Regions from separate parts of the Synechococcus sp. Lug-A genome, predicted to be linked through region 2. Evidence: predicted binding sites of a transcription regulator. Region 2 holds the regulator's gene; the other holds the start of a gene.
What was found. Region 2 encodes NtcA, which controls nitrogen genes in cyanobacteria. Its sites were predicted from a motif close to GTANCNNNNGNTAC; they were not measured.
Positions count from the first base shown of each region.

Region 1: the regulator NtcA is predicted to act here: its motif matches at 10,666-10,679, upstream of KBY86_RS13360 (MSMEG_0572/Sll0783 family nitrogen starvation response protein).

Region 1 is NZ_JAGQBN010000020.1:17,252-31,385, reverse strand. Features, by position in the region: gene glp (gephyrin-like molybdotransferase Glp) at 1-569, shown strand, start outside; gene KBY86_RS13420 (molybdenum cofactor biosynthesis protein MoaE) at 579-1,052, opposite strand; gene KBY86_RS13415 (MoaD/ThiS family protein) at 1,058-1,321, opposite strand; gene KBY86_RS13410 (hypothetical protein) at 1,318-1,920, opposite strand; gene KBY86_RS13405 (DUF3721 domain-containing protein) at 2,117-2,428, shown strand; gene KBY86_RS13400 (hypothetical protein) at 2,428-2,868, shown strand; gene KBY86_RS13395 (chloride channel protein) at 2,874-4,142, opposite strand; gene KBY86_RS13390 (MFS transporter) at 4,139-5,326, opposite strand; gene KBY86_RS13385 (antibiotic biosynthesis monooxygenase) at 5,356-5,910, shown strand; gene glnT (type III glutamate--ammonia ligase) at 5,913-7,154, opposite strand; gene KBY86_RS13375 (alpha/beta fold hydrolase) at 7,196-8,185, opposite strand; gene KBY86_RS13370 (fatty acid desaturase) at 8,182-9,150, opposite strand; gene KBY86_RS13365 (MSMEG_0569 family flavin-dependent oxidoreductase) at 9,183-10,448, opposite strand; gene KBY86_RS13360 (MSMEG_0572/Sll0783 family nitrogen starvation response protein) at 10,788-11,270, shown strand; gene KBY86_RS13355 (Nit6803 family nitrilase) at 11,273-12,397, shown strand; gene KBY86_RS13350 (MSMEG_0568 family radical SAM protein) at 12,390-13,556, shown strand; gene KBY86_RS13345 (MSMEG_0567/Sll0786 family nitrogen starvation N-acetyltransferase) at 13,556-14,134, shown strand, end outside.
Region 2 is NZ_JAGQBN010000027.1:7,535-21,668, reverse strand. Features, by position in the region: partial or broken gene KBY86_RS14750 (alpha-mannosidase) at 1-359, shown strand, start outside; gene psbN (photosystem II reaction center protein PsbN) at 347-490, opposite strand; gene psbH (photosystem II reaction center phosphoprotein PsbH) at 613-813, shown strand; gene KBY86_RS14735 (TatA/E family twin arginine-targeting protein translocase) at 917-1,267, shown strand; gene pth (aminoacyl-tRNA hydrolase) at 1,321-1,962, shown strand; gene KBY86_RS14725 (DUF3146 family protein) at 2,061-2,318, shown strand; gene KBY86_RS14720 (resolvase) at 2,315-2,821, opposite strand; gene KBY86_RS14715 (DUF3084 domain-containing protein) at 2,818-4,053, opposite strand; gene ntcA (global nitrogen regulator NtcA) at 4,092-4,820, opposite strand; gene KBY86_RS14705 (cob(I)yrinic acid a,c-diamide adenosyltransferase) at 5,040-5,720, shown strand; gene dcd (dCTP deaminase) at 5,725-6,318, shown strand; gene KBY86_RS14695 (hypothetical protein) at 6,710-7,324, shown strand; gene KBY86_RS14690 (GNAT family N-acetyltransferase) at 7,393-7,848, shown strand; gene KBY86_RS14685 (hypothetical protein) at 7,957-8,514, shown strand; gene KBY86_RS14680 (helix-turn-helix domain-containing protein) at 8,650-8,982, opposite strand; gene KBY86_RS14675 (FMN-dependent NADH-azoreductase) at 9,078-9,698, shown strand; gene KBY86_RS14670 (hypothetical protein) at 9,781-10,872, shown strand; gene KBY86_RS14665 (hypothetical protein) at 10,989-12,074, shown strand; gene KBY86_RS14660 (hypothetical protein) at 12,191-12,619, shown strand; gene KBY86_RS14655 (VOC family protein) at 12,778-13,146, shown strand; gene KBY86_RS14650 (helix-hairpin-helix domain-containing protein) at 13,263-13,448, shown strand; gene KBY86_RS14645 (uridine kinase) at 13,558-14,134, shown strand, end outside.

The sequences.
Region 1 (14,134 bases), on a different contig from region 2:
TGGCCGATGCGCCCGAGCGCCTGCGCGCCACCCTGCTGGAGCTGGCCGCCAGCTGCGATGTGGTGGTGAGCACCGGCGGCGTGTCGGCGGGCGACAGCGACTGGATCCGGCCGCTGCTGGCGGAGCTGGGGCAGGTGAGCTTCTGGAAGCTGTTCCTCAAACCCGGCCGCCCGTTCGCCTTCGGGCAGCTGCAGCGGCCCGGCGCAGACGGCACCGTGCCGTTGTTCGGGCTGCCCGGCAATCCGGTGGCCGCGGCGATCACCGCCCTGCAGCTGCTGGTGCCGGCGCTGCAGGTGCTGGAGGGGGCGCCGGTGCAGCCGTTGCCGCGCCTGAAGGTGCGGCTGGCCGCGGAGCTCAAGCGTGGAGCCGGCCGCCCCGAGCTGGCCCGCGCCCGGCTGCAGGTGGGCCCGGAGGGGGAGCTGCTGGCGCTGGTGGAGGGCAGCCAGGCCTCCTCCCGCATCGGTTCGCTCCAGGGCGCCGACCTGCTGCTGGAGATCCCGGCCGAGCTGGGCACGCTGGCGGCCGGCAGCGAGCTGTGGGCCCAGCTGCTGCGCCTGCCGATCTTCTGAGCGCCTAGCTCAGTAGGCCGTGTTGCCCGCCACCCAGGTGCCCACGCCGCCGCTCCACTCCCGCTTCCAGAACGGGGCCTCGTGCTTGAGCGCTTCGAGCAGCTCCTGGCCGCCGCGCTGAGCAGGGCCACGGCGGTCGGCGGTCACGGCCACCAGCACGATCGTGTCCCCCGGCAGCACCCGCCCCACGCGGTGATCCACCCGCACCGCCCGCAGGCCATGACGCTGGGCGCAGTCGGCGGCGAGGCGGGCGATCTGCGCTTCGGTCATGCCGGGGTAATGCTCCAGTTCCAGGGCCTCCAGCGGCGCCCCTGCCGCCGTGATGCCCCGCACCCGGCCGATGAAATGGGCTTCGGCAGCGGCGGGCTCGGCGCCGCCGGCCGCCAGGCTCCGCTGCCAGTCGGCGAGCGTGACGAGTGGATCGAAGGGTTCCGGGTGCAGCTGCAGCTGCAGGGCGCCGGTGTCGAGGAGCGGATCCGCCACCGGCTTCAACCCCCACTGATCGGTGGCAGGAAGGCCACCTCGGCGCCGGGCGCGAGCGGCTGGTGAACCCCGGCGAACACCTGGTTCACGGCCACCCGCACCTGGGCCGGCAGCGTCTCTCCCAGCCCCAGCTGCGGCCACAGGCTCGCCGGGGTGGGGGCCGGGGCGCCGGCGGGCAGCTCCACACGGCGCTCCGCCCAGCCGGCCTGCTCCCTGAGCGCGGCGAACAGGCGCACGGTGATCACAGTGGCGTTAACGCTGTTGGTCACGGGCGTGTGGCCACCAGCACGCGGTGGCGATGGTCGGAGGCGACGCGGCGCAGCCCCACGAAACCGGCCTCGGTGAGTGACGCCGGCAGGTCGAGGCGGAAGTCGTCCTCCAGGTAGGGCTCAGTGCTCTTGAGCAGGGTTGCCAGCGGCGGCGGCATGGCGCGGATGGCCTCGGCGGCGGCATGGTGCCAGGCGTGGACGCGCCCGCCGGCATCACGCACCCGCGCCACCGCCAGCATCTGGGGGGAGAGATCGAGCCCGCTCACCCGCACGTCGCCATGCCCGTGCCGCTCCAGCCAGTCGGCGAGCCAGCAGAGGGTGCCCTCCTGGTAGGCGTGGAAGCGGGCGCGGTAGTAGGCGGGGATCTGCGTGGCCGGGTTGGTGCAGGCCTCCAGCAGCGGCTCCGCCTGGCGGCGCAACTCCTCCCGGCGCTGCCGCCAGGTGATGCCCCGGGTTTCGGCGGTGCGGATCATCATGCGCCGCGCCTGCAGAAACAGCAGCTGCCGCAGCGGTTCCACCGCCAGCACCGCCGCAATCAGCCGCCCCAGCGCCGTGCGGTCATCGACCCAGTTGGGGGGAGTGCTGGCGGAAAGGCTCATGCCGGTAGGTCCAGGAACACGGCAGGGCGCAGATCGGCGAGCAAGCATCCGCAGGCAGTTCGCCACCACGATGGCAGCGGAGGGAGCCCACCGCCTGCGGTCCTCCCATCTTGCTGCTCACCCACGTCCCTCAGCCCGTTCGTCCATAGGCAGCCCTATCTAGATTCGGCCCTGCGATGAATCTTGGTCAGCCTCGATGAGCGGATCCTTTGTTGTCTGCGGAGACGGCTTGCGCCTGCGGATGTTGTCCCTCGTGGGTGTCACCCTGCTGTTGGGTGGCGCGGGCCCGGCGATGGCCAGCAGCACCCCAAGCTCTGCCAAGGATGGGGGCGTGCAGGCCGTGTTCGCTACGCAGCAGGAGGCCGAGGCAGCAGCGCCTCGCTTCGGTTGCAAGGGGGCCCACCGCATGGGCAACGTCTGGATGGCCTGCGCCAGCCACCCTCCCGCCGGCGGCAGCCAGAAAGGCGGTCAACAGAGTGGCGGCCAGCACGGCGGTCACTCGCATTGATGGACGACTCCGCGTGCGGCGCCAAGCCGAAGCTGGTGGCCATCGGCATCGCCCCCCTGGGGATCATTTCGATCGGCATCGTGCCGATGGGGGTGGTGAGCATCGGTGTGGTGCCGATGGGGGTGGTGAGCCTCGGGGCCGTGGGCATGGGGGTGATCAACCTCTGCCTGGTGGGGATGGGGGTGGTCGTGGCCGGCGTCAATGTGATGGGTGTGTGGTGGACGGGCCTTGAGGGCATGGGGCCATTCCGGCAGGGGCCGATCCCGGCGCGCGTGCACCATCACCACGGCGCCGCGCCGCCGCCCGCGGCCCTGATGGCCTACCCCAGCAAGGAAACGGCGCTGCAGAAGGCGAAGGAACTCGGCTGCGAAGGCGTCCATGCCATGGGCGAGATGTGGATGCCCTGCAGCGAACATCCCGGCGGCCACGGCGCGCACTAGGGGCCTCAGCCTTTGGCGCCTGCCCGCAGAAAGGCTTCGGTCTGGGCTTCGTTCCAGCTGATGCCGCCGAGCCAGCGGCCGATGGAGGCGGCGATCGCCGCGGCGGTGAGCAGCCAGGGCAGCACAGCGGCATTGCCCTGCAGCGTGAACACGAACAGGCCGCAGAACAGCGGGGTGCGGCAGGCACCGCTGAACGCCGCGGCGGCGGCGACCGCGGCCAGCGCCGCCTGCTGCTCCGCCGGCAACTGCTGCAGCCAGGGGCCCACCAGCACCGCCCCCACGCTCATGGAGTCGTGCATCAGGCCGCCCGGTGCACCGATCGCGATGCTCAGCAGGGGCCCCAGCAGCCGCGGCAGCGGCGCCCACCAGGGGCTGTCGGCCGTGCCGGCCAGGGCCGGGCCGAGCGCCAGCGAGCCGTCATTGAGGCTGATGCCGCCGCTGGCCACCGCCAGCAGCGTGAACAGCGCCGCGATCGCCACCGCCAGCGGCAGCCGCCTGGAGCGCAGCCAGGGGCCGAGCCACTGGGCCAGCGGCACCAGCAGGCGCACGAGCACCACCCCCACCAGCGCCGCCAGCACAGTGATCAGCAGGGCCAGCGGCAGCAGCTCGGGCGCCATGGCCACCGCCACCCCTTCCGCCAGGCGGGCGGGCTGGCCCAGACCCGTGGTGAACAGGGTGCCGATGCCGGCGAGCACCAGGGTGGGCATCACCAGGTTGAAGCCCGACACCGCGCTGAGCTCTTCGAGCGCGTAGGCGGCACCCAGCAGCGGGGAGCGGAAGGCGGCCCCGAGACCGGCACCACCGCCGATCGCCGCGGTGAGCGCCAGCGGCAGCTGCTGCAGTGGCACCAGCCGGCGCCGCAGCGCCAGCAGCAGGGCCGCACCGAGGGCGGCGGAGGGCGATTCGGTGCCCACGCTCAGCCCGGCCAGGTGGGTGAGGGCCAACAGGGGCAGGCGGGCCAGTTGGTGGCGCAGCGACAGGGGGGCCAGGGCGCGCTCGCGCTCGGCGTCGCTGCGGGCTGTCTGCAGCGCCATCACACCGGTGAGCCCACCACCCCGGCCCGCTGCCAGCGGCCCCCAGGCCAGCAGCACAAACAGCAGCGTGGCCCCAGCCGGCGCGAGCACCAGCAGGGGATCCAGCGCCCCGTCGCCGCCGAGTGGCCAGAGTCGCTGCAGCCGGAAGCCCAGCTCCGACAGCCATTGGTAGGGCAGTTCCGCCAGGCCGATCAGCGCACCGGCCAGCAACAGGCAGAGCGGGAAGGCGAAGCGGTTCATGCCGGGGTGAGGCGGGTGTAGGAGCGGACCAGCAGCCCCAGCACCAGCGCCAGGGCGAGCAGCGTGAGCGCCAGCGGCAGCTGGGAGCTGGCGGGCAGCACGGTGGCGATCAGCACCAGCAGCCCCGTGCCCTCCTGCTGCAGGAAGCCGGTGAGCGCTGAGGCCTGCCCGGCCTGGGCGGGAAAGGATTGCATCGGCATCGCCAGCCCGATCGGCACGAGCACACTGGCGCCGAAGGTGATCACCAGCATCGGCAGGAACAGGGAGAGAGTGTCGAACCAGCCGCCCAGCCCCAGCCCCACCATCAGCAGCCCACCGAGCAGCATTGCCCCCAGCCCGAAGCGCAGCAGCCATGGCTGCCCCCTGGCCACCACGAACCGCACCACCATCAGCGCACCGGCGATGTAGGCCACGGTGAGCCCGAGTGAGAGGGAGCCGAAGCCCGCTGCGTCGAAACCGAAGCGCGTCTCGTAGATGAAGGGACTGGCGGCGTCGTACAGGGCGATCATGCCGGTGGCGACGGTGGCGATCAGCGACGGCAGCAGGAAACGGGCATCCACGGCGAGCCGCAGGTAGCCGCGGCCGATCGCCGCCACGGATGGACGGGTGGCGGCCGCCGCCCGCTCCCGGCTGAGCGACTCAGGCAGGGCGCGGGCCAGGTAGAGGGCGGTGGCGAGCCCCAGCGCCGCCACCAGCAGGAAATCCACCCGCCAGCTGGTGGCGCGCCCGATCAGACCGCCCACGAAGGGGGCGAAGCCGAGCGCCAGCGCGAAGCTGATGCTGGCGAACGACATCGCCCGCGCCAGCTCCCGGTTGCTCAGCACATCCCGCAGCGCCGCCCGCGACACCGAGGTGCCGCAGCCAGCCCCGATCCCCTGCACCACCCGCAGCAGCCGGAACGGCTCGAAGCCCGGCACCACGGCCAGCAGCAGGCTGGCGGTGATGAACATCCAGAGCCCGGCCAGGGCGATCGGCCGGCGACCGTGCCGATCGGAGAGCGGCCCCCAGATCAGTTGGGAGGCGCCGTAGCCGAGTGCATAGGCGGTGACGGTGGTTTGCGTGGCGGCGGCATCGACGCCGAAGTCACTGGCCAGCTGCGGCAGGGAGGGCAGATCGATGAACAGGCCGGTCTGGCCGAGCGCCGCACCCAGACACACGTACAGAATCACCGCCAGGTTGCTCATCCGCACTCACCCGCTGAGGGTTGCGCTGCATGCCCCACGAGGATCCCGCCGTCACTGTCGATGTGCTGCAGCGGGTGAAGCCTGGCCGCACGGAAGCTTTCGAGGCGGCCCTGAGCGAGCTGGTGGCCGCCGCCCGCTGCTGTGAGGGCCATCTGGGCGTGAATGTGTACCGCCCGGTGGATGAGCACGATTCCACTTACCGGATCGTGTTCAAGTTCGCGCGTCTCAGCCAGCTGCGCCGCTGGGAGGGGTCGCCGCAGCGCCAGGCCCTGCTGGCGCGTGTGGCGGAGCACACGCAGGAGCCACCGCAGATCTCCGTGCTGAGCGGGCTGGAAACCTGGTTCACCCTGCCCCGGCAGCCGGGGGTGCCGCCGCCGCCCCGTTACAAGATGGTGGTGATCACCACCCTCACGATTTTCCTGCTGATCAACCTGATCAGCCTGGTGCTTTCGCCCCTGGTGCGGGAGCTGAACCCCCTGCTGCGCACCCTGCTGGTCACCGCCTTGACGGTGACCCTGATGACCTACGTGGTGATGCCAAGGGTGACGCGGCTGTTCCGCCGCTGGCTCTACCCGCGCGCCTGAGCTCACACCTGCCGCCGCAGCTGTTCATAGGCCTGGCAGAACGGTTCGCCCAGTGCCTGCCGCAGCACCCGGTCGGCGGCGAAGGCCTCCAGCGCCTCCTCCACGCTGCCCGGCAGCGGCCGCGCCCGGCCGATCGGCGGATCGGTGTAGGCGTTGGCATCCTCGCGGGGGCCGGGATCGAGGTTGCGCTCGATGCCATCGAGGCCGGCGGCCAGCACCGCCGCCGGCAGCAGGTAGGGGTTGGCGGCGCCATCGGCGAGGCGCAGCTCGAGCCGCTGGTCGTCGGGGATGCGCACCATGTGGGTGCGGTTGTTGCCGCCGTAGCTGATCCAGCCCGGTGACCAGGTGGAGCCGGAGGTGGTGTGCAGACCGCCGAGCCGTTGGTAGCTCTCGGCCACCGGGTTGGTGAGTGCGCAAAGCGCTGGCGCATGCTCCAGCAACCCGCCCAGAAACTTGTAGGCCAGCGCCGACAGGCCCAGCGGCCCGCGTGGATCGTGGAACAGGTTGTGGCCGTCGGCGTTCCAGAGCGAATGGTGCAGGTGGGCGCCGTTGCCGGTGAGGGAGGCGAATGGCTTGGGCGAAAAGCTCACGCGCGCGCCGTGCTGCTCGGCCATCGCCTGCGCCATCACCCGGAAGAAGGCATGGCGGTCGGCGGTGACCAGGGCGTCGGCGTAGGTCCAGTTGAGCTCGAACTGACCGTTGGCATCCTCGTGATCGGCCTGGTAGGGCCCCCAGCCCAGGTCGCCCATGCCATCGAGCAGGCCGCCGATCAGCGGGTACTGCCGCATCAGCGCCAGCTGGTCGTAACAGGGCTTGCTCTGGCTGTCGTCGCCATCGGCGATCGCGGCGCCGCCGGGCTGCAGCAGGAAGAATTCCGCCTCCACACCGGTGCGGAAGTGGTAGCCCAGCCGCACGGCCCGCTCCAGCTGGCACTTCAGCACCCAGCGCGGCGACTGCTCCAGCGGCAGGCCGCCCACCTGCAGGTCGGTGGCCACCCAGGCCACATCCCGCTGCCACGGCAGCACCATCAGGCTGGAGGTGTCTGGCAGGCCCAGCACGTCGGGGTCGGCGGGGGTCATGGCCAGCCAGGCGGCGAAGCCGGCGAACCCGGCACCGGCGGCCGCCACCTCCTGCACCGCCGCCACCGGCACGAGCTTGGCCCGTTGCACGCCGAACAGATCGGTGAACGAGAAGAGCACGTGGCGGATGCCGCGATCGGTCGCGAAGCGGGCCAGGTCGGTCATCGAAGCGGTGGGGGTGAAAGGGATGGGGGTCAGGGCCGGCGTCAGTCGTCGCAGAGCCGCTCCAGGGCACTGCGGATGAAGGCCTGTTCGGCTGGCGCGTCGCGGGGGTTGCCGGCGCGATGGCCCAGCACCGAATCGATCACCGCGAAGTGGGCGCCGGCAATCTGACGGGCCTCGGCGGCGCAGTCGTCGGGGGGGAAATAGAGGTCGTGGCTGCCGGCGAGCACGGTGGTGCGGGCGCGGATGGCGCTCAACGGTGCCGGCAGGGCGTTGGCCAGCCAGGCATCGAGCATGGCGATCAGGTCGTGGGGATCATGACGCCGGTAGGCCGGCAGCCAGCTGCGCTCCACCGCCTCCTCCACGCTGGCGATGCCCTGCACCAGGTGGCGTCCCGCCTTGTAATAGGCCTGGCTGGCGGCCCAGCTGGCGTAGATCAGCGCGAAGGTGCGCAGACCCTGCTCGGGCCTGGCGCGGAAGCGGTGGCCGTCCCAGGCCGGATCGGCGGTGAGGGCCTGGCGCAGGCTCAGCAGGAACAGGCGGTTATGCGGGGTGGTGTGGGCCGTGCCGCAGAGGCAGAACAGCCGTTCCACCGCCGCCGGGGCCAGGGCGCCCCAGTGGTACGCCTGCTGCGCCCCCATCGACCAGCCGTACACGAGCGCCAGCTGCTCCACCCCGAACAGCCCCTGGATCAGCTGCTGCTGGGCGCGCAGGTTGTCGCTGTGGTGGATCACCCAGCCGTCTTCCGCCAGCCCCATGGCGCTGTTGCTGGGGCTGCTGGAGCGGCCGTTGCCGAACTGGCTCACCAGCACCACGCACCAGCGTTCCGGGTCGAGGATCGGGCCCACCACCCATTCGATGTCCTCCGGCCAGGCCCCGTAGGAACTGGGGTAGAGCACCAGGTTGGAGCGCTGCGGGTTGAGCGTGCCGTACACCCGGTACGACAGCCAGGCATCCGGCAGCGTCTGGCCGCAGTGGAAGCGGAACGGCCCCAGCGGGAAGTGGCGGTCGCAGCTGGACGCCGGGGCGCTCAAACCGGCTGCGGCTGGAGGGTGGGGGCGGCGGGCAGCTTCAGCAGCGACGGATCGGCCAGGAAGCGGCGATGCACCGCCAGGTAGCCCGGATCCAGATGACGCAGCTGGGGCGCCAGCCACTGGTGGGCCGCCGGCAGGGCATGGAACGGCACCGAGGCGAACAGGTGGTGCTCGGCGTGGAACGGCATGTTCCACATCAGCCAGCGCAGCGGCGCCAGGGTGCTGGTGGTGCGGGTGTTGCTCAGGCCGTTGGTGCCGGTGTCGCAGCCGCCGTGCTCAGCCAGCAGCACGAAACGCAGCAGCGGTTGCCCCAGCGCCAGCGGCAGCAGCCAGTGCCAGAGCAGGAAGCCGTTGCCCCCCGGCACCGACAGCAGCAGCAGCACGCCGTAGACAGCCGCCTGCTTCAGCAGGGAACGGCGCACCGCTGGCGCCGCATCGGCGGGGATGTAGGGATTGGCGCTGAACTCACCGCGCAGGCCGCGCAGATGGCCGCGCAGCTTGGCGTTCCACCAGGGCAGGCCGCTGAGTTCGAGCAGGTAGGCCCAGCGGCTGGTCGGCGGTTGGTCTTCCAGTTCGGGATCAAGACCCGGCTGGTGGGTGTAGCGGTGGTGCCACTGGTGGTAGCGGCGGTAGAAGTCGGCGTTGTAGAAGCTCAGCACCCCCGCCCACCAGGCCACGGCGTCGTTGACGGCGCGGCTGGCGAAGGCGGTGCGGTGGCCGCATTCGTGCATGGCGCAGAAGGCGAAGGCCAGGCCCCAGCCGCACAGCAGCAGGGCCGGCAGGCGCAGCAGCAGGCTGAGCCGCTCGTCGCCCCACACCCAGCCCGTCGCCAGGATCAGCGCCGCATGGGAGAGGGTCTGCAGCCAGCCGGCCCGATCGGAGCGGCCATTGAGCTCGCGCAGCTCAGCGGCGGGGATCAGGGCGCTGGCGTCGGTTGATGGGGTCGCCCCTGGATGGTCGTCCACGGAAGGGGTCGCCGCTGGATGGTCCACAGCCGTCATGAGCCGAGCAGTGCAGTGCATTCCAGCGGCTCCGTCCGGCTGCCGCGAGGCTGCAGCTGCTGCTGGATCCGTTGGGCGAGGTGATCGGCGTCGCCGCCGATGCCGCAGAAGCGGCCCGAGCCCCAGGTGTGCAGCCACGGCAGGCCGATGAAATAGAGCCCCTCGGCCTGGGTGATGCCCCGGTGGTGCACCGGTTCGCCGCTGCCATCGAACACCGGCACTTCCACCCAGCTGAAATCGGAGCGGTAACCGGTGCACCAGATCACGGCGGCCAGCGGCTCCTTGTAGAGGTCGATCAAGCTGAGCTCGCGGCTCGGGGCAGGACGCCAGCAGGGCTGGTACGGCGGCTCCAGCGGCGCGTCGAGGCCGTTGGCGGCGATGTAGGCGTCGATGCTGGCGCGGATGCGGGTGTACACGGCATCGGCCGCATCCAGGTTGGCGGCCAGGTTGTCGGCAAAGCTCAGGCCCGCTGCGGTGATCCGCTCCAGCCGGCCATGCAGCACCATGCCTTCGCTGGCCCGCTGGCGCAGGTCGATTTCGCGGCCGCCGTCCCGGCCCGTGAGGTAGTGGTTCGTCTTGTGGCGGACGGCGCGGGGATCGGCATGGGCGTCGATCGGGGTGTCGTAGACCCCCATCCGCTCCAGCCACTCCACTACGTCGCGGCCGCGGTAACGGCGCGGCGAACGGGGCGCCGAACCCACACTGAGGTGCACGCGACGCCCGGCCAGGAAGAGATCTTCGGCGATCTGGCAGCCCGACTGACCGCTGCCCACCACCAGCACCGGGCCCTCCGGCAGCTGATCGGGATGGCGGTAGTCACGGGCATCGAGCTGGAGCACCTTGCCGGGCAGCCGCTCGGCCATCGGGTGGCGGCGCGGGTGGTGGTAGGCGCCGGTGGCGATCACCACCTGCTCGGTGTCGATCACGCCGGCGCTGGTGAGCAGGCGGTAGCCATTGCTGCTGGGCACCAGCCGTTCCACGCTCACCCCCTCCCGCACGGTGATGGCTGAACGTTCGGCGAAGCGGCGCACGTAGTCGACGATCGCCTCACGGCCCATGAAGCCGTCGGGATCATCCCCGTCGTAGGGGAAGCCGGGCAGGCGGCACTGCCAGTTGGGTGTGACCAGGCAGAAGGAATCCCAGCGCTGCTGCTCCCAGGCGTGGGCCACCCGGTGGCGCTCCAGCACGAGCGCCTCAATGCCCCGTTGCTGCAGGCAGCTTGCCACCGACAGCCCCGCCTGGCCGCCGCCGATCACCACCACCGGCGCCGTGACGGGGGCGGCAGCGCCGTCGGTTGCCGCGCTCTGCGCAGGTGTGCCACCGGGAGATGCAGCGATGGTCTCAGCGGCAGAAGCGGCGGGTGAGGTGGAGGCTGACCCCACGGGCAGGCGGCGAAGGGGAGGAAGAGAAGGGGAGGAAGACAGTGGCGCGGCCAGGCCATCACCCTCCTCATCGTGAGTTGCCGTGAGGGGCGGCCCGGTAGCAATCAAGACCAAATCGCAGGCCAGCACGGGCTCTGCCGTTTGGTGCCTGCTGCTACGTAAGTTCACACAGGCCTGGTGCATGGTCGTGACGCTGTTTCTTTCGCAGGTCGCCGGTTCATGCCTGAGGTCACCCGCCCCGCCAATCAACCTGGCGATTTCCTCGTGGATTACGAGGAGAAGGTGTTCCCCGATGTGAAGGCGGAACCGGGCGAAAAGGCGCTCATCACCTTTCACACCGTGGCGTTCGAAGGCTCGATCGGCCTGGTGAACCTGCTGCAGGCCAGCCGCCTGATCAACAAGGGCTTCGAGACTTCGATCCTGCTCTACGGGCCCGGCGTCACCCTCGGAGTGCAGCGCGGCTTCCCCAAGCTCGGTGATGCCGCCTTCGACGGCCACCTCAACTTCAACGCCCGCCTGCAGAAGTTCATGGACCAGGGCGGCAAGGTGTATGCCTGCCGCTTCGCCCTTCAGGCCCTCTACGGCCATGGCGAGGGGGCGCTGATGGCGGGCATCACCCCGGTGAATCCGCTCGATGTGCTCGACATCGTGCTGATGCACCGCAAGGAAGGCGCCTTCATCCTCGACACCTGGACGCTCTGACGATGAACGGCCCGATCGTCGTGGCCGCCGCCCAGATCCGTCCAGTGCTGCACAGCCTGGAGGGGTCTGTGGAGCGGGTGCTGGCAGCGATCACGGAGGCGGCCGGCCAGGGGGTGCAGCTGATCGTGTTCCCCGAAACCTTTCTTCCCTATTACCCCTACTTCTCCTTCGTGGAGCCGCCGGCGCTGATGGGGCGCTCCCATCTGCGCCTTTATGAGCAGGCAGTGACGGTGCCGGGTCCGGCGCTGCGCCGCATCGCGGCCGCGGCGCGTGAGCACGCCATCCACGTGCTGCTGGGCATCAACGAACGGGAGGGCGGCAGCCTCTACAACGCCCAGCTGCTGATCGACGCCAACGGCGCGCTGCTGCTGAAGCGGCGCAAGCTCACCCCCACGTATCACGAGCGCATGGTGTGGGGCCAGGGCGATGGCGCCGGCCTCACGGTGGTGCCCACGGCGCTGGGGCGCATCGGTGCCCTGGCCTGCTGGGAGCACTACAACCCGCTGGCCCGCTTCAGCCTGATGGCCCAGGGGGAGGAGATCCACTGCGCCCAGTTCCCCGGTTCGCTGGTGGGCCCGATCTTCAGTGAGCAGACGGCCGTCACCCTGCGGCACCACGCGCTGGAGGCGGGCTGTTTCGTGGTGAGTTCCACCGCCTGGCTCGATCCCGCCGACCTCGATCAGATCACGCCGGATCCGGCGCTGCAGAAGGCCTGCCAGGGGGGCTGCCACACCGCCGTGATCAGCCCGGAAGGTCGCTACCTGGCGGGTCCGCTGCCGGAGGGGGAAGGGCTGGCGATCGCCGAGCTCGACCCGGCCCTGATCACCAAGCGCAAACGGATGATGGACAGCGTGGGCCACTACAGCCGCCCCGACCTGCTCGGCCTGCGTCTCGATCGCACGCCGGCGCGCCAGGTGCAGGAGCGGGACGGGGGCAACGCAACGGCTGCCGGTGGTGGCGCTGGTCCTGCCATGCCTGCTGACCTGCCCGTACTGCTGGAGCCCTTGCTGGAGCCCCAGCGGGAAGCCTTGCGGTCACCCCTGACGGCCGTGCCGCCCCCGGCTGCGGGGATCTCCGCTCCTCCGCCACGGCTCAGTTCCTTGCCGGAGGCGGTGCCCCATGGCTGACTCCAGGGATGCCGCCGCGCTGGCGCGGCTCGTCACCGACCTGCAGGTGCAGGGCCTGGTCGAGCCCGGTGTGCCCGGCAACAAGGGCCGCCGCGGCGGGGCCGGCCCCTCCGACCACCGCGCCCTCACCCTGGATGGCACCACGGTGATGGTGCCCGTGTACAGCAGCGCCGCCCAGCGCTCCCCCTTCCGCCTGGCGGCCGGTGGCGCCGGGCTGGAGCTGCAGCGGGAGTCCGCCACGCCGCTGGCGGTGGTGGAGGCTCCGCCGGAGCCTCGCTTCTACGGCCTGCACACCGCCGACGGCACGCCGTACCGCTCGATCGCGCTGCTGCACAGCCGCGATGTGCTCGCCACCACGCTGCTGCAGACCTGCATCCGCTTCCGCGACCGCAGCCAGTCGTGCCAGTTCTGCGCCATCGAGCAATCGCTCGACGACGGCCGCACCCTGGTGCGCAAGACCCCGGCGCAGGTGGCGGAGGTGGCGGAGGCGGCGGTGCGGCTCGATGGGGTGCGCCAGCTGGTGATGACCACCGGCACCCCCAACAGCGACGACCGCGGCGCCCGCCTGCTGGCCGAGACGGCGGCGGCCGTGAAGGCGCGGGTGAACCTGCCGATCCAGGCCCAGTGCGAGCCGCCGGAGGATCCGATCTGGTTCCAGCGGATGAAGGACGCCGGCGTCGACAGCCTCGGCATGCACCTGGAGGTGGTGGAGCCCGAGGTGCGGCGCCGCATCCTGCCGGGCAAGGCGGAGCTGAGCCTGGAGCGCTACTTCGAGGCGTTCGAGCAGGCCGTGGCGGTGTTCGGCCGCGGCGAGGTGTCCACCTATCTGCTGGCGGGGCTGGGCGACAGCGCCGCCGCGATCGTGGCCTGCAGCGAGCGCCTGATCGCCGCTGGTGTGTACCCGTTCGTGGTGCCGTTCGTGCCGATCAGCGGCACTCCGCTGGAGCACCATCCCGCGCCCAGCGCCGCCTTCATGGTGGAGATCTACACGGCCGTGGCCCAGCAGCTGGCGGCATCGGATCTGCGCGCTGCCGCGATGTCGGCGGGCTGCGCCAAGTGCGGCGCCTGCTCGGCCCTGTCGCTGTTCGAGCAGGCGGCCGCCACGAGCGACGCCCCATCGGCCCCAACTCCGACGGGCTGCGGCCCCTCCAGCTCCTGATGTTCTTCATTGATCCCTCCAGCCACGACATCGGCCGCAGCCCCACATCGGCGCCGGCCGCCTTCACCCCGTCGGTGCGCTGGGGTCTGGGTATCGACGCCGAGGATTTCCGCCTCTCGCCCTCGGCCTGCTCCGAGCGCTTCTCCTTCCATCTGCTGCGGCCCGGCACGCCGCTGCTGGCCGGCTACTGGGATCTGCGTCGCCGCATCTTCTGCCAGGAGCAGCATCTGTTCGAAGCCTCCGACCGCGACGCCCGCGATGCGGAGGCCACCCCGATCGCGGCGATCGCCCATGGGGCCAACCGGGCGGGCGCCAGCCCGGGCAGCGGCGGGCCGGTGGTGGGGGTGGTGCGGATCCTGGAGCAGGAGCCAAGGCTCTGGTACGGCGGCCGGCTCGGCGTGGACGCCGCCTTCCGCCGCCACAACCAGATCGGCAAGGGCCTGATCTGGAAGGCCGTGACCACCGCGAACGGCTGGGGCTGCGACCGCTTCCTGGCGACTGTGCAGGAGCAGAACGTGCGCTTCTTCCAGCGCCTGCACTGGCACTCGGTGGACACCCTGGAGCTCAAGGGGCTGCCC
Region 2 (14,134 bases):
CGGTTCCGGCGGCGGCCCGCGCGTTTCGCGCCCCCACCTGGTGCCACCCAGCGGCCGAGCCAGCGGCCACGCCACCAGCAGCGGCGCTCGCCCTGGGCTCGGCCCAGCTCGACCCGGTGGTGATCGCGCCGGATGCGGAGCCGGGCGTGGTGCGGCTCACGGTGCAGAACCTCTCGCCCTGCCGGCAGCCGCTCGGTTTGTCAGCGGGGTGGCAGGTGATCGGGCCGGTGGAGGGTGGCGCTCAGGAGCGGATGGATGGAGTCGTGGACGACGGGCCTGCAGAACCGCTGCTGAGGCCCTGGGAGCTGCGCCAGCTGCGGGTGCGGCGGTTGGCGCGCGCTCAGGATCAGTCGTCGTGATCGTCGAACGGATCGGTGAGGCCCTTGGACGGCGGGCCGAAGGCGAGGTAGACCCCGAAGCCGGTGAGGGCGAGCAGCGCCACCAGCACGGTGATCGCGATCGACAGGGCGGGGGAGGAGGTTTCGGTCAAGGAAGGGGCGGCTGCTGGGGGTGGCGGAGGTGGATCACAACTCTCGACAGTGACCGCGCCGGTCTCCGCCTCGACCCTTACAGTAACGATCCCCATCCATGTGTCCGAGAGGCTCACCCGCCATGGCGCAACGCACCCCACTGGGAAACCTGCTCCGCCCGCTCAACTCCGAGTACGGCAAGGTGGTGCCCGGTTGGGGCACCACGCCGGTGATGGGCATCTTCATGGTGCTGTTCCTGGTGTTCCTGCTCGTGATCCTGCAGCTGTACAACAAGTCGCTGCTGCTCGACGGCATCACCGTGAACTGGAACGGCCTCGGCTGATCTGCCTCTGAATCCTCCGGCCTAAGAGTCCGGCGGCACAGGCTGCCGGGCCTGCCGCTTTGCCGCCTGTTTTCGCCTCAGTTCCTGACCCAGGCTCCGCTGCATGAACATCTTCGGGATCGGGCTGCCGGAAATGGCGGTCATCGCGGCCATCGGCCTGCTGGTGTTCGGCCCGAAGCGTTTGCCCGAGCTGGGGCGCACCCTGGGGCGCACGCTCAAGGGGTTCCAGTCGGCCTCCAGCAACTTCGAGCAGGAGTTCCGCAAGGCGATCGACTCCGAAGCCGACACGGTGGTGACCGCCAACAGCGTGGCGATCAAAGAGGCTCCCGCCCCCGCCGCTGAGACTGTTGCGCCTGCACAGGCCACCACCGCTGCTTCTCCCGTTCCAGCAGCCAGCTCCGCCGCAGCGGCTGAACCCCCCGCTGCCAGCGAACCGCCTGCGGCGGCCGCCTGAGTTCAACGCTTCGCTTCTGCCACTCCGCTCCGCTGCTTCGTTCCGCCACGGCCATGACCGCCTCTTCCACGCCGGGCGGTGAGGCCCGCACGGGCGACCTCCAGCTGGTTGTGGGCCTGGGCAATCCCGGCGACAAGTACGCCCGCACGCGCCACAACGTGGGCTTCATGGCCCTGGAGCGGCTGGCGGCGCGCGAGCGGGTGAGCTTTCGCGCCAATGCGCGCCTGCAGGGCCTGCTGGCGGATGTGGGCCAGGGGGCCCAGCGCCTGCGGCTGCTGATGCCCACCACCTACATGAACGAGAGCGGCCGGTCGATCCGTGCCACGCTCGACTGGTTCGGCCTGCGTCCTGACCAGATGCTTGTGCTCGTCGATGACATGGACCTGCCGCTGGGCCGCCTGCGGCTGCGCCTGGCCGGCAGTGCCGGCGGCCACAACGGCCTGCGCAGCACGATCAGCCATCTCGGCAGCCAGGAGTTTCCCCGCCTGCGCATCGGCATCAGCGCCCCGGCCGATGACCCGGTCACGCGCAAGGCCCGCACGATTTCCCACGTGCTGGGCCGCTTCGAGCCCAGCGAGCAGGCCTGCGTGGAGGCGGTGCTCGACGAGGTGCTGGCGGGGCTGGGGGTGATTCAGCGGCTGGGCTATGAACGGGCCGGTAATCGTCTGAACAGTTTTCAGCCCACAACGGCTTGAGGCTGCTTCCAGCAGCTTCATCTGGTCCCGCTTTCGTCTGGCTCCATCTGCCTGTCGATGCTCCGCCTCCCGTCTGACTCCGTGCGTTTCCTTCCTCCGTGAGCCGTCTTCCCGCCACCACCGCCCAGCTGCGGGTGCTGCACCAGAGCTTCACCCAGAAGCTGCTGGAGGGCGAGGTGGTGGCCGGCGGCTTCGCCTGGACCTTCCGCTGGGCGTTCGATCGCGGTGAGCTGACCGTGGAGCCCTCGCTGGGTCGTGCCCTGATCCAGGACGCACTGCTGCGCTTTCTGCTCAAGGCCGACTACCAGCTGGAGCCCGGCGGTGACTACGCCTTCACGGTGCGGGCGCGCTTCTAGAAGGCGGCCGGCGGCAGGGATGGGGGCCGCGTCAGCGGATGGCCGAGGTGGCGTTCGAGCAGCAGCTGGGCGACGACATCGTCCCAGGGGCGGGGCGGCTGGCGCAGGCCTTCGGGCAACAGGCGCCGCCAGCCGCGTGGCGGGAACAGCTGCCAGAAGCGCCGCCGTGCCTCCAGGGTGGTGCTGCGCTCATCCACCAGCTGCAGGGGCAGCAGCGGCGCCAGGCGCTGGCTCCAGTGGCGGCTGCCGGTGCCATCGCCGAGCACCACGCCGGCCACCGCGCCTTCGGCCTGCCAGGCGCGCAGCTGCGCCAGCGCCTGCTCAGGCTCCAGGATCAGGGCGGCCAGCACCTGCTGCCGCGCCGGGTCGCAGCGCACCAGGCCGCACTTGCAGCGGCCCGGATCGAGCGCAGCGAGGGGGCCATGGGCGGGGAGCGGCAGGGCCTTTGGCTGCGGCTGCGGCTCTGGCGGCGGTGACGCGGCGGCCGCCGGCGTGGGGCTCATGAGGGGCGCTTCGGCGAGGAGGGGGGGGTGGGGCCGCCATCGAGGCGGCGAATCTCCAGCACCACCGGATCGGGCGTTTCGGCCTCGCGCACGGCCACGGCCTCCAGGCTGACGGCCTGCCCGGCCGGCCGCTCACTCAGCTCCCGCCCCAGCTGGTTGAAGCTGGCCACATCGAACTGCACCCCATCCACCAGCGACCCTTGCCGCTGCGCCTTGGCGAAGGAGGCGGCCAGCAGCAGGTTGAGCCGGTTGCGCACCTGCTCGGGCGAGATCTCGTTGCCTTCCAGCCGCGTGGTGGCCATCACTTCGCCTTGGCGGATCACCTGCTTGTTGGGCCGCAGGTCGGGGAAGCCGAGCACCTGCTGCTCGCCGCGCAGCACGTTGGCGGCCGAGAGGATGCTCACCACCCAGTTGCCACCTTTCTGGATCAGGGCCTCCAGCTTGGCGATGTCTTCACGGGGCACCAGCAGGATCGGCCGGTTGACCGGTTCCCCCGGCAGCACCCGCTGAAAGGCCGACTGATTGGCCTGGCGCAGCAGGGCATCGATGGCGGCACGGGCCTGGCCCGGCTGCTTGACGCTCACCTTGGCGGTGGCCAGCGGCTGGCCGCTGCTGATCACCACATCGCCGCGGCGCAGGGCGATCAGCTTGGTTTCCAGATCTTTGAGTTCGGCCTGGCCGGAGGCGATCTGCCCCTTCACGCGGGCCAGCTCCGCTTCAGTGCGGCGGATGTCCTGGTCGCGGGCGCGGATGTCGCTGTTGAGCCGATCGCGCTGGCGCAGCAGCTGCTGCTGCTGGTTCTGCAGCGGCTGCAGCTCACGCCGCAGGCGGCCCGCCTGCTGCTCCACCGCCACCAGCTGGCGGCGCGCCTGCTGGCGGCCCCGTTCGGCCCGGCCCACGGCCTGCTGGGCGTCGCGCTGGGCCGAGAGGCTGCGCTTCAGGGCGGCATCGCTGCGCTGGACGGCGTCGCGGCTGTCCCGCAGCTTCTGCTCGAGGCTGTCGAGCTCGAACAGGCCGGTGCGCAGCCGCTGGCTGACGGCCAGCATCAGTCCGAGCGAGACGGCACTGATCAGGCTGCCGGTGAGCACCGTGATCAGCACCGCGGTGTTGCGCGGGCGGAGGTTGAAGAGGCTGAGCCGGGCCTTGCCGACGCGGCTGCCGAGGCGATCGCCGAGGGTGGCGAGCACCCCCCCGAGGGTCAGCAGGGCCAGGATCAGCAGCCAGCCGGACACGATTCAGGGCGAGGGGGTCCAGTATCGGTCGCGGGCCTTCAGCTGAAGCGTTTGGCCAGCGCCACCGGATCGAACACGGTGATCTTCTTCCGGTCCACCTGCACGAGGCCGGCCTGACGCAGGTCGCCGAGCAGGCGGGTGATGGTGACGCGGGTGGAGCCGATCGCTTCGGCGATCGCCTGGTGCGACAGGCGCAGATCGATGGTGATGCCCTCGGTGCCGGGGACACCGAAATCGCGGCAGAGCACCAGCAGGAAGCTCACCAGCCGCGAGGACATGTCCCGGTGGGTGAGGGTCTCGATCATGGTCTCCGTCTGCAGGATGCGGGAGGAGAGGCCCTGGAGCAGCAGCAGGCCCACGCTGGCGTCCTGCTCGATGGCGCGCCGCACGGAGCTGGCCGGGGCGGCCACCAGCTCGACGCGGGTGAAGGCGACGGCGTGATAGAAGCGATCGGAGCGCTGGCCGGTGAGCAGGGAGAGCACGCCGAAGAGGCTGTTCTCACGCAGCAGGGCCACGGTGATCTCCTCGCCGCTCTCATAGACGCGGGACAGCCGCACGGCGCCACGGCGCAGCAGGTAGACGCGCTCGGCCGGGTCGCCGGGGAAAAAGATCGTTTTGCCGCGCTCCACCGTTTCGCTGGTGCAGCCGCTCAGCCCACGCATGACGTCCAGCAGGGTGCTGGAGCCACTGGCGGAGGAGGCCAAGCCGCTGGTGACGGGCGCGGGGGTGGTGCTGGTGCGGCTGAATCCGCGCATCGCGCCGACCATGACGGTTGGACAAGTGGTTGGAAGCTACGGATCGACTTCCGTGCTCCATGTAGCCGATCACACTAACTGGACGGTTCCCTGTGGACATCCGTCTGCAGAATCCCAGTGCCGACGGGATTTCCGCAAAGTAGTACAGGGCTACACACTAGGGGTGGTGTGCGATTGGTGTTTCGGGGCCTGGCGCCGCTACATTCGGCTTCGCGATCCACTGGGGTGTTGATGACGGCCAGCCTGCTCAACCCCTCCATGCCCACTGGTGGTGTGCCTTCTGGTGCTGGCCCTGCCGGTGGCCCCCGCTCCCACGGCCCGGGGCGCCCCCATGGCGCGGCAGCGGCTGCGCCCGTGGCCGCTGTGGCACCCACGGCACCCGTGGCACCGCGCCCGCTGGCCCTGGTGCCCCCCGCCCAGACCGAAGGCCTGCTGCAGGTGCACACGGCGCCGTTTCGCGGCAGTTTCTCCGGCGTGTTCAGCCAGGCGCTGCGCAGCGCGGGGCTGGGCAGCCGGGTGCTGATCAGCCAGTTCCTCAAGGGCGGCGTGGATCAGGGCCTGGAGCGCAGCCTGTGGCTGTGCGGCCGGCTGCAGTGGCTGCGGCCCGCCATGCCCGCCTGCCTGACTGAACCGGCCGACGCGGAGCCCGAGGGGCCCGGTGCCCAGGAGCAAGAGGCGGTGCTGGAGGTGTGGGGCTACACGCAGCGCCAGCTGCTGGACGGAGCGGTGGATCTGATGGTGCTCGACGAGCTGGGGCTGGCGATCGCGCTGGGCTACCTGCCGGCGGCGGAGGTGGAGGCCACGTTGGAGCAACGGCCCGCCCATCTCGATGTGATCCTCACGGGGCCATCGATGCCGCCCGCGCTGCTGGCGATGGCCGACCAGGTGACCCAGCTCCGCCGCAACTGCTGATCCGATGCTCAAGTGCGACCGCTGGATCAACGAACAGGCCGCGGCGGGCATGCTCGAGCCGTTCCAGGCCACGCTGGTGCGCCACCTCGACGCCGAGAACCGCACGGCGCCGGTGCTGAGCTACGGCTGCTCCTCCTACGGCTACGACCTGCGGCTGTCACCCAAGGAGTTCCTGATCTTCCGGCATGTGCCAGGCACGGTGATGAACCCGAAGCGGTTCAACCCGGCCAACCTGGAGCCGGCGCCGCTGCACCACGACGACGACGGCGACTACTTCATCCTGCCCGCCCATTCCTACGGACTGGGGGTGGCCCTGGAGCTGCTGCGGGTGCCGGCCAACATCACCGTGATCTGCCTGGGCAAGAGCACCTATGCGCGCCTCGGCATCATCGTGAACACCACCCCCGCTGAAGCCAGCTGGGAAGGCCACCTCACCCTGGAATTCAGCAACTCCTCCGGCGCCGATTGCCGTATCTACGCCAGCGAAGGCATCTGTCAGCTGCTGTTCTTCGAAGGCGAACCCTGCCAGACCACCTACAGCGACCGAGCGGGCAAGTACCAGCACCAGCCGGAGCGGGTGACGTTGGCGAAGGTTTGATGTTGGTTACGGGGAGTGGGGAGTTGCGGAGCAGGCTGATGTGGCTTGTGTTTGCTTTCTATTTATGGGCTTAGAAGCTGAGAGGATTGAAGCGTTTGCATGGCTTCAAAAGTCTGTGGGTTAAGCAGCCTTCCCATCAGAAGAAGCCAGCCGGCTGTGTATCAGTACGCACAGTGGTTATCTGACCCGCGAACCAAAGTGGTTCATCTCAGCAGACTGGCCAGAGCCCCTGCAGCAAAAGGCTTGAAGGATGCTTGGGGAAGCCTTGTCACTGTGGTTTGCAGAAAGGGAACGCCTATGGGGTGTGGTTTGCGGAACTATCCAAGAACAAGTTAGGCGTCTCAAAGCAACCCCTCGGAGTGCCACTATGGAGTTCTCAAGCAACAGCATCTTGCTCGCGCTGTTTACGGGCGTTATAGCTGGACTCACCAGTTACCTTACCTCCTACTCGAAGGTCAAGGCTGAAGTACGGGCTGCGACTGAAGATTTGCGGCAGACGATACAGAATCTGGCCAAAACGACACGAGCTGTAGAAATTGAGAAGGCTCGCGTAGCCTCCGATGCTGCATTGGCGTCTGACTGGAGGAAGTCCGTCTACGCTCTCGCTGTATCTGCTCAATCACTTGCGCACTCGATGTGTTGGTTATCCTGGGATGCGAAGAACCGAGGAACCGTTCGTCCTGATATGTCAAAGCTGTACGACACCGAGGCACATAAGCTCCTTCCAGAGATGTTTGGCCAGCTCGCCGTTTTGTGGCTGTTGGACAAGGAACTCCATGCCCGCGCGTACCCATATGCATCCAAGCTCACAGCACTAGATGCCAGGTTCGGGGAAGCGATTATCCTTGCCGAGAGGAATGAGGCCGAAGCCGTACAAGTGTTTCGTGAATTGCACGCAGACTCCTACAAGGTGCAGATGGAGATCGACACTTTATTCGGTGGCAAGCTTCAGTTGCTTGGCCCCACAAATAGCGCACAGTCGCTTGTGGGAAAGAGTGACGCCTAACCCGCTATTCAACCGGACCTGCCTTCGGCAGGCCGGTTAATAGCAACGTTATGCGGCATACTGATGCCATGAATCAAGTTCAAGCTAGGCAAGCCGTTCTTGCCGATCTGCAGGTTCTCGCACCGCTGCTAGATGCCTATCGTGTCTTCTACGGAAGCGACAGCGATGTTGAGGCAGCGAGCCAATTCCTGTTAGAGCGTTTCAACAAGGGAGAATCAGTGCTCTTCATTGCGATTGCCGCGGACACTGCTGTTGGCTTTTGCCAGCTCTATCCATCCTTTTCCTCTGTTTCACTGGCAAGGACATTTATTCTCAATGATCTGTATGTGATGGAGAGTTATCGAAAGCAAGGCATTGCGACCATGCTTCTTAAGGCAGCTGTTGAGTTTGCCAAGGATCACGGAGCCTTAAGGCTGACCCTTTCAACTGCAATCACCAATCGCACGGCTCAAAGTCTCTATGAGCACGCTGGTTGGATTCGCGATCAGGACTTCTATGTTTACAGCCTCAAGTTATCCGCATAACATCCTGCTGCACCTGACCGCCTTTACAGAGGCTCTCTCAAACTTGGAGCTCTCTGCGGCAGGTGAGCAGGGCGTTAGACTCACGTGGAAGTGCAACGAGGATCCGAGATGAATGACGATATCTTCCGCCGTTTCTATGCAGCACTGCCGCACATCAGTGGGTGGATTGACGAGTTCTTGAATGATCATGCGGCACAATCTCAGGCAGTATGCACGCTGGGGTTTCCGCGCCTATCTGCAAGCTTTTCTCAGGAATTCCTAGAGCGTGCAAAAGTGGTGACAGTTGCGAGTGTACCGTTCCCCCCGGTCGCTCAGTTTAGCTTACCAGAACTAGCCCCCATCCAGCAGATGTCGTTTGCAGGGATCACATACAAGGATACGTTCTTCCTTCAACAAGGCCAGAACTCAGAAAGCCTCCACTTCCACGAACTAGTCCACGTCGTTCAGTGGGAGAGACTGGGCGTCGACAACTTTCTTCTAGCGTACGGTGTCGGGCTTGTTCAGTTCGGCTACAAGCATAGCCCTCTTGAGCAAATGGCCTATTCGCTGCAAAAGGCCTTCGATAATAATAGTCTACCAGAGGATCTCATAAGTTTCATAGAAAGTAGCACTGATGCTATTTGGGCTGATGTCGCGCCAGTACTTAAGGCGATGGCAGGAGCCTAACATCAAGATGCAGAAGGCGGGAGTACAAGTTGTTCCCTATGCTAAGGAATTTACCCGCTTCTGATCTTGGCGTTGGGCTAACTAACCCCATTAAACCACAGAGTCAGAGCGGAAACGTAGTTCTTCTGCTGAAACCTACAGGGGAGATGAATTCTCATTTCCATACCATTCCACCGCATATTCATAAAGACTGTCAAGAACCTCAGAAAGCTGTTTCCCACGCTCAGTCAATCTATATGCGACTTTAGGAACCGTGCCTTGCTCAACTTGACGGTCGATAAGCTGAATGGATTCCAGCAAGCGCAATCTATCTGCAAGTGCCTTTGTGGATATTCCATCAACCTTGCGCTTCAATTCACCAAAGTGCAATTCGCCACGGGAGCTTAGGATCCACAAGATGTAGATCGTCCACTGTGCCGAAATATGGCCAATTAATAATTCAAGCGGGCAGCACATCTGCTTGACCATTGGAGGGAGTAGGTAGTTACCAAATGGAAACCAATTGACTTGTGCGTCGGATGGCGCGAGGTTTGCGCTGTCCTGAGCAGGCCCAACGCTAGACCATGGGAACGCTACTGCACATTGACTCAAGTCCTCGCGGCGAGAATTCCAGCTCGCGACTACTTGCCAGCACCTTCATTGCAGCATGGAAGAAGAACCATCCTGACGATCATATTATCTATCGCGACCTGAGGAATACGTGTATACCTCACATCACAGAAGAATGGATTGCTGCAGATTTTACCCAAAGGGATACATTGACTGCGGAGGCGCGTCAAGTGCTTGAACTGTCCGACATATTGGTAGACGAGTTCCTTGCCGCAGACAGATGTTTATACAGCGTTCCGATGTATAATTTCGGAATCCCATCCAGTTTTAAAGCCTACATCGATAATCTTGTTCGCTTTGGTCGAACATTTAAATCTGATCACGGATGCTACCAAGGGCTTGCAAAAGAAAAAAAGGTTCTATTTATCACCGCTCGCGGCGTTGAGTATGGCTCAAACTCGCCCTACCACGGATGGGATGCACAAGAGCCTGGGCTAAGGTATGCATTCCAGTTCATGGGAGTTTCTGACATCAGCTTTATCCATGCATGTGGCCTTGACTTGGGAGAGGAGTCTCGGCGCAGCAGTATTGAAAAGGCCAAAGGCGAAGTGAAGAGCTTTTTGTCATCCTGGTAGTTGACGAGCAGCCCAGCATCAAGATCCAGCGGACGAGATCAGTAGAGTGTTCAAGTCGACCATCTCGTGCTCGCCGCTGATCTTGAGCGTTAGCCTTTCGAGTAATCGTGAATGCGCGACCCTGAGGAGTTTCCTGATGTCAGCCCTTAGCTACCGTGACTGGGATGTATGGATCAACTCAACCTACTATGACGGTAGAACATATGACGGTTACTTCGAGCTCACAATTGTGGGAACTCTCATGGTTCCGCAAACCCTGGAGTATCTCGCCGAGAGCTACGAGGTGCGGCAACGTCAGTTCACCAGAGTGGCTCGGGCAAATCCAGATATCGTTCGTCAAACAATGCATACGGAAGAAGGAAACCTATGCCTCAGGGTGTACGATCGCCTCGACACCAATGCTGATCTAGCTGGACTCCTACGCTCCCTGAATTCCTTCCTAGAAGCGGTAGGTTTGGCTACTGACTCGCCTCTCTCCAGTCAGAAAATCCGGTTTATCTCTTTCCACGAAGGAAAGCTGCTGGTAGCTAACCGTCGGTCCGTCGGTCGGGGCATGGCTTTCGAGCTTGAGGAAAGAGGCACAGCATCCCAAAAACTAGCCGAAGATCTAGATTACTATCTTGACCACACTGATTCGAACCTAGTTGTCGGGCGTCGGCACTATATGACCGGCATGCAGTTGCTCGGGATCGAAGACGCAGTCACCGGCCTTTTAGATGCTGCCTACATGCAGTTCTATCAAGGCTGCGAGGCACTTTGTCGGGACCCCCGCGGCAGCCTTGAGCCGTCCAAACAGCATATCGCAGCCCTTCAACTGCCTGACAGCCGTGACTTGCAGATCATCGCCCACCAAGTGTGGCGCGTAAGACACAAATACTTTGGGCACGGCGACGTTGCATACAATCTAGAAGCTAATCTTGGGCAGGCTAGCGCTGCCGCTGTGGCCAGACAGGTGCTGGTTGCCCGCTATCTATGCCGCAGGCTGATTGACGCGCAGGCTCCATCCGGGGCACATCTAGTGCGGGAGATGAATTTGGCATTCGGGCAAGCTTGTGCGGCTTTTATGGGCAGCGTGCAGCAGCTAGAGGAGGATTTTCGCGTCCAGTTTGATGGAAGAACTTCCAAGATTTACCACGCAAACGGACAGGAGATTGAAGAGTACACCTTGGCGTAACAGGCTAACAAGCGTTTGGCATCTGACGGCTTACCCTTCCGCTGCGCTCCAAGGCAAGCCGCGGCTCAAGCGGAACGTTATACGGATCATGCATTCCATCCCGAATGAGCTTTGGGATGGCGGCCTCTGTACAATCAGTTTTATCGAACGCTTTGACGATGGTAGCCAAACAACAGCCACGGCCTCAGGTCACGTTTATCGAGCAGAATGCCCCAGTCGATGAGTACGGGCGTGCGCTCTACGCAGTAGCACGCTCGGTCTTGAGGGCTTTCATCGATTCCGTTACCAACGAAGACCTAACTGATCTAAATACTCCCATCGAAGATGTCTCGATGCGGCAGCTTGCAAAGATTGCAAGGCCGGAAAGGGACAAGGGCATGAAAGGCGATGGTTTTGAGTGGGCTGTTCATGAAGCAATTTCTGGCATGGAGCCGAATGTAATAGATCCAGTTCTATACGCCCTGCGCAGAGCCTGCAGGAAGGTCAAGGACTCTGCTCCCACGTCATTGATGTTTGGGTATGAACGGGCTAAGTATCTGGGTTTTCTAGATGCAGTTGTTGAAGGGGCCGGCGATAACGCTTACTTGCTTCCTGAAGGGAGAGGCAGGCCATTTAGCTTTGGGCCTTGGGTATGCACGGCCGCCATGGGGGAGGTATCAGAGGTCTTCTTGCCGAAAAGAATTGAGAAGATTTGGAAGACAGATCTATTCTTGTCTAGCAAGGAAGATCCACGGTACTTTGCAGCTACAATCAAATCAAACTATAATGCGCTTGAAGGTGGGTCTGGTTTGAGAATTGGAATAGTTCCTGAGTCAACAGCCACAGGCAATAAAGCAGGCGTCCGGTACGATTCAAGGCACGGGTTGTGGGTTGTCTCGTTGGCTGATCCGAATGGATTTATGGGGCTCTATAATGATGCCTATCATGCTGTAGCTCGTGCAATGTGCAGTCTTGGGAAGCTTGCCGCTCCTCCTTACTATACAAAGCCATCGGCCAAGGCACAGCGAGTTCAAGAACAGTTGGAAAAGCATCCAAACGCTCGTGTGCTTGAAATTGAATCCGCCTTGAATGATGCGGCTCAACAAGACCTAGTGGTTTCAAGTCATAAGCTTGTTGGGGTCAATGCACCTGATTGGCTACATATAAAGCAAATGGCACCCAGGATCATATCTCCCAAGCCACGTTTTGAGAGGATTGATTAGACTCGTATGACATTGTCATCCACCAGATCCGCTTCCCTGAACTTACCCGTATTGGCCACCAGCACTATGCGGCCTGGTGATGGCAAGCGTTGGACGGACGTGACTAGCACCACAAGATGAGCAAGCACGAAACCCCGTTGACTCATCGCTACTGGAAATCCGTTGGCGGCACACTGGTCAAAGAGTTTCTGGCGGTCCGCCGGAGGGCTGGCGTTGGGCGGCGTCTCATAGACGCCATCATTCTTCCAAACGGACCGCATCGTGTGGCTCGCTCGGCTGAGGTGGATCTCAAGGGCCAAGACGTAATAGTCGTTCAGACCAAAGCATCGCGCCTTGGGATGTACGTGATGGGCCAGGCTCTATTCTCGGCAGAGCTCGTTCGGAGGTTCCAACCCGCCAGCGTCAAGTCGGTAATCATCTGCACGGCGGATGATCTCGTCCTTCGACCGTTGCTCGATCGCTATCCACATGTTGAAGTCGTCTTGATTGATGCCGCCCAACAACAGCATGAAGCTGACGGCGCTCCTCGCCGCAGCAGATGCTGAGCGTTATGTGCCTCTGGGACCGCAAGCTGGCCGGCAATCCCTAACTTTCCTAGGAGAGGCTGATGCATTCTGTTTTCGCGAGACTTGTACAGTCACTACTGCTTGTTTCACTTGTTGCTGCTTTGCTTGGCTGTGCGGCTTGAAATGGAGGAAATGCTGTGTTTGGAGTTCGGTATCTTGAGATTCCAGTTAGCGACATTGAGCGCGCTGTTGATTTCTATGAGTTTGTCTTTGGTGTTGAGCTAAAGCGCGTCGTCGTAGATGGGTACGAGATGGCCCACTTCCCGACGCTTGGTGATGGGAAAGGCGCTGACGTGGCGCTCGCTCAAGGCGATGTCTACATTCCGTCGAAGGCAGGTGTAATTGTCTACTTCCATGTCCCTGATATCGACGTTGTGATTTCGCGTGCAGCCGAGCGAGGAGCAGAAACGCTCCATGCAAAGAATGAGGTTATGCCTGACACATGGGTTGCAGAGTTTGAGGACTCGGAAGGAAACAGGGTGGCGTTAAGTCAGAGGAGCGAGTGAGCGCTGTCTTCTCCTTGCTCCGAAGATGTCGCCATATAGCTATTCACTCAAGCGGCCACATCAATCGCGAAGCGATTGATGTGGCCGCTTAGTTCAGGCGTTAGGCACTGCAGGCCATGACTTTCTCGCAAGACGAACGTGCGGCGTTGCTTTCGGTCAAGGGCATCGGACCGACGATCGTTCAGCGGCTTGAGCAACTTGGGTTCAGTTCGTTGGCCGAGCTCGCTGTGGCAGATGTCGGCGAGATCGTTTCGTCAGCGGCGGCGTTGGTTGGTTCGAGCTGCTGGAAGAACAGTCCATAGGCTCGGGCCGCAATCCAATCGGCTGTCGCACTGGCAAAGTCGAGGCAGTAGTGCCTAACTATTCGCTAAAGCGGCAGCTCAAACGTTAGCCAGGCGAATCACGCAGCTCATGAACGACCTGGACAGCACCGTGGTTTCGATCCTCGACGCGAGGGGGGCAACGCCCGTTTGTCGAAGCACCATGGTGGCAATCACCGGAATCGACGGTTGTGGCAAGGGCTATGTCACGGCACGGATCGCGAAGATCCTCCGAACACATGGCATTCGGGTGGCGACGATCAATGCGGACGCGTGGTTGAACCTTCCCAGTAGACGCTTTGCTGCCTCCAACCCCGCTGAACACTTCTACCTCAACGCGATACGCTTCGACGACATGTTCACCCAGCTTGTCCTTCCGCTTCGCGATCGCCGCTCGTTGCGCGTTGAGGTTAACTACGCGGAGGAAACTGCAACCGCATACAGGCGGCACCTTTATGAGTTCGAGCGGATCGAAGTGATCCTGCTGGAGGGGATTTATCTCCTGAAACGTGCTCTGCAATCTCACTACGACAGATCATTCTGGATCGACTGCACCTTCGAGACGGCGTTGGAACGCGCTGTCTCACGAAGTCAGGATGGCCTGTCTCCAGACGACACAGCCCGTGCGTACCGAACGCTTTACTTCCCCGCGCAGGACATTCATATCG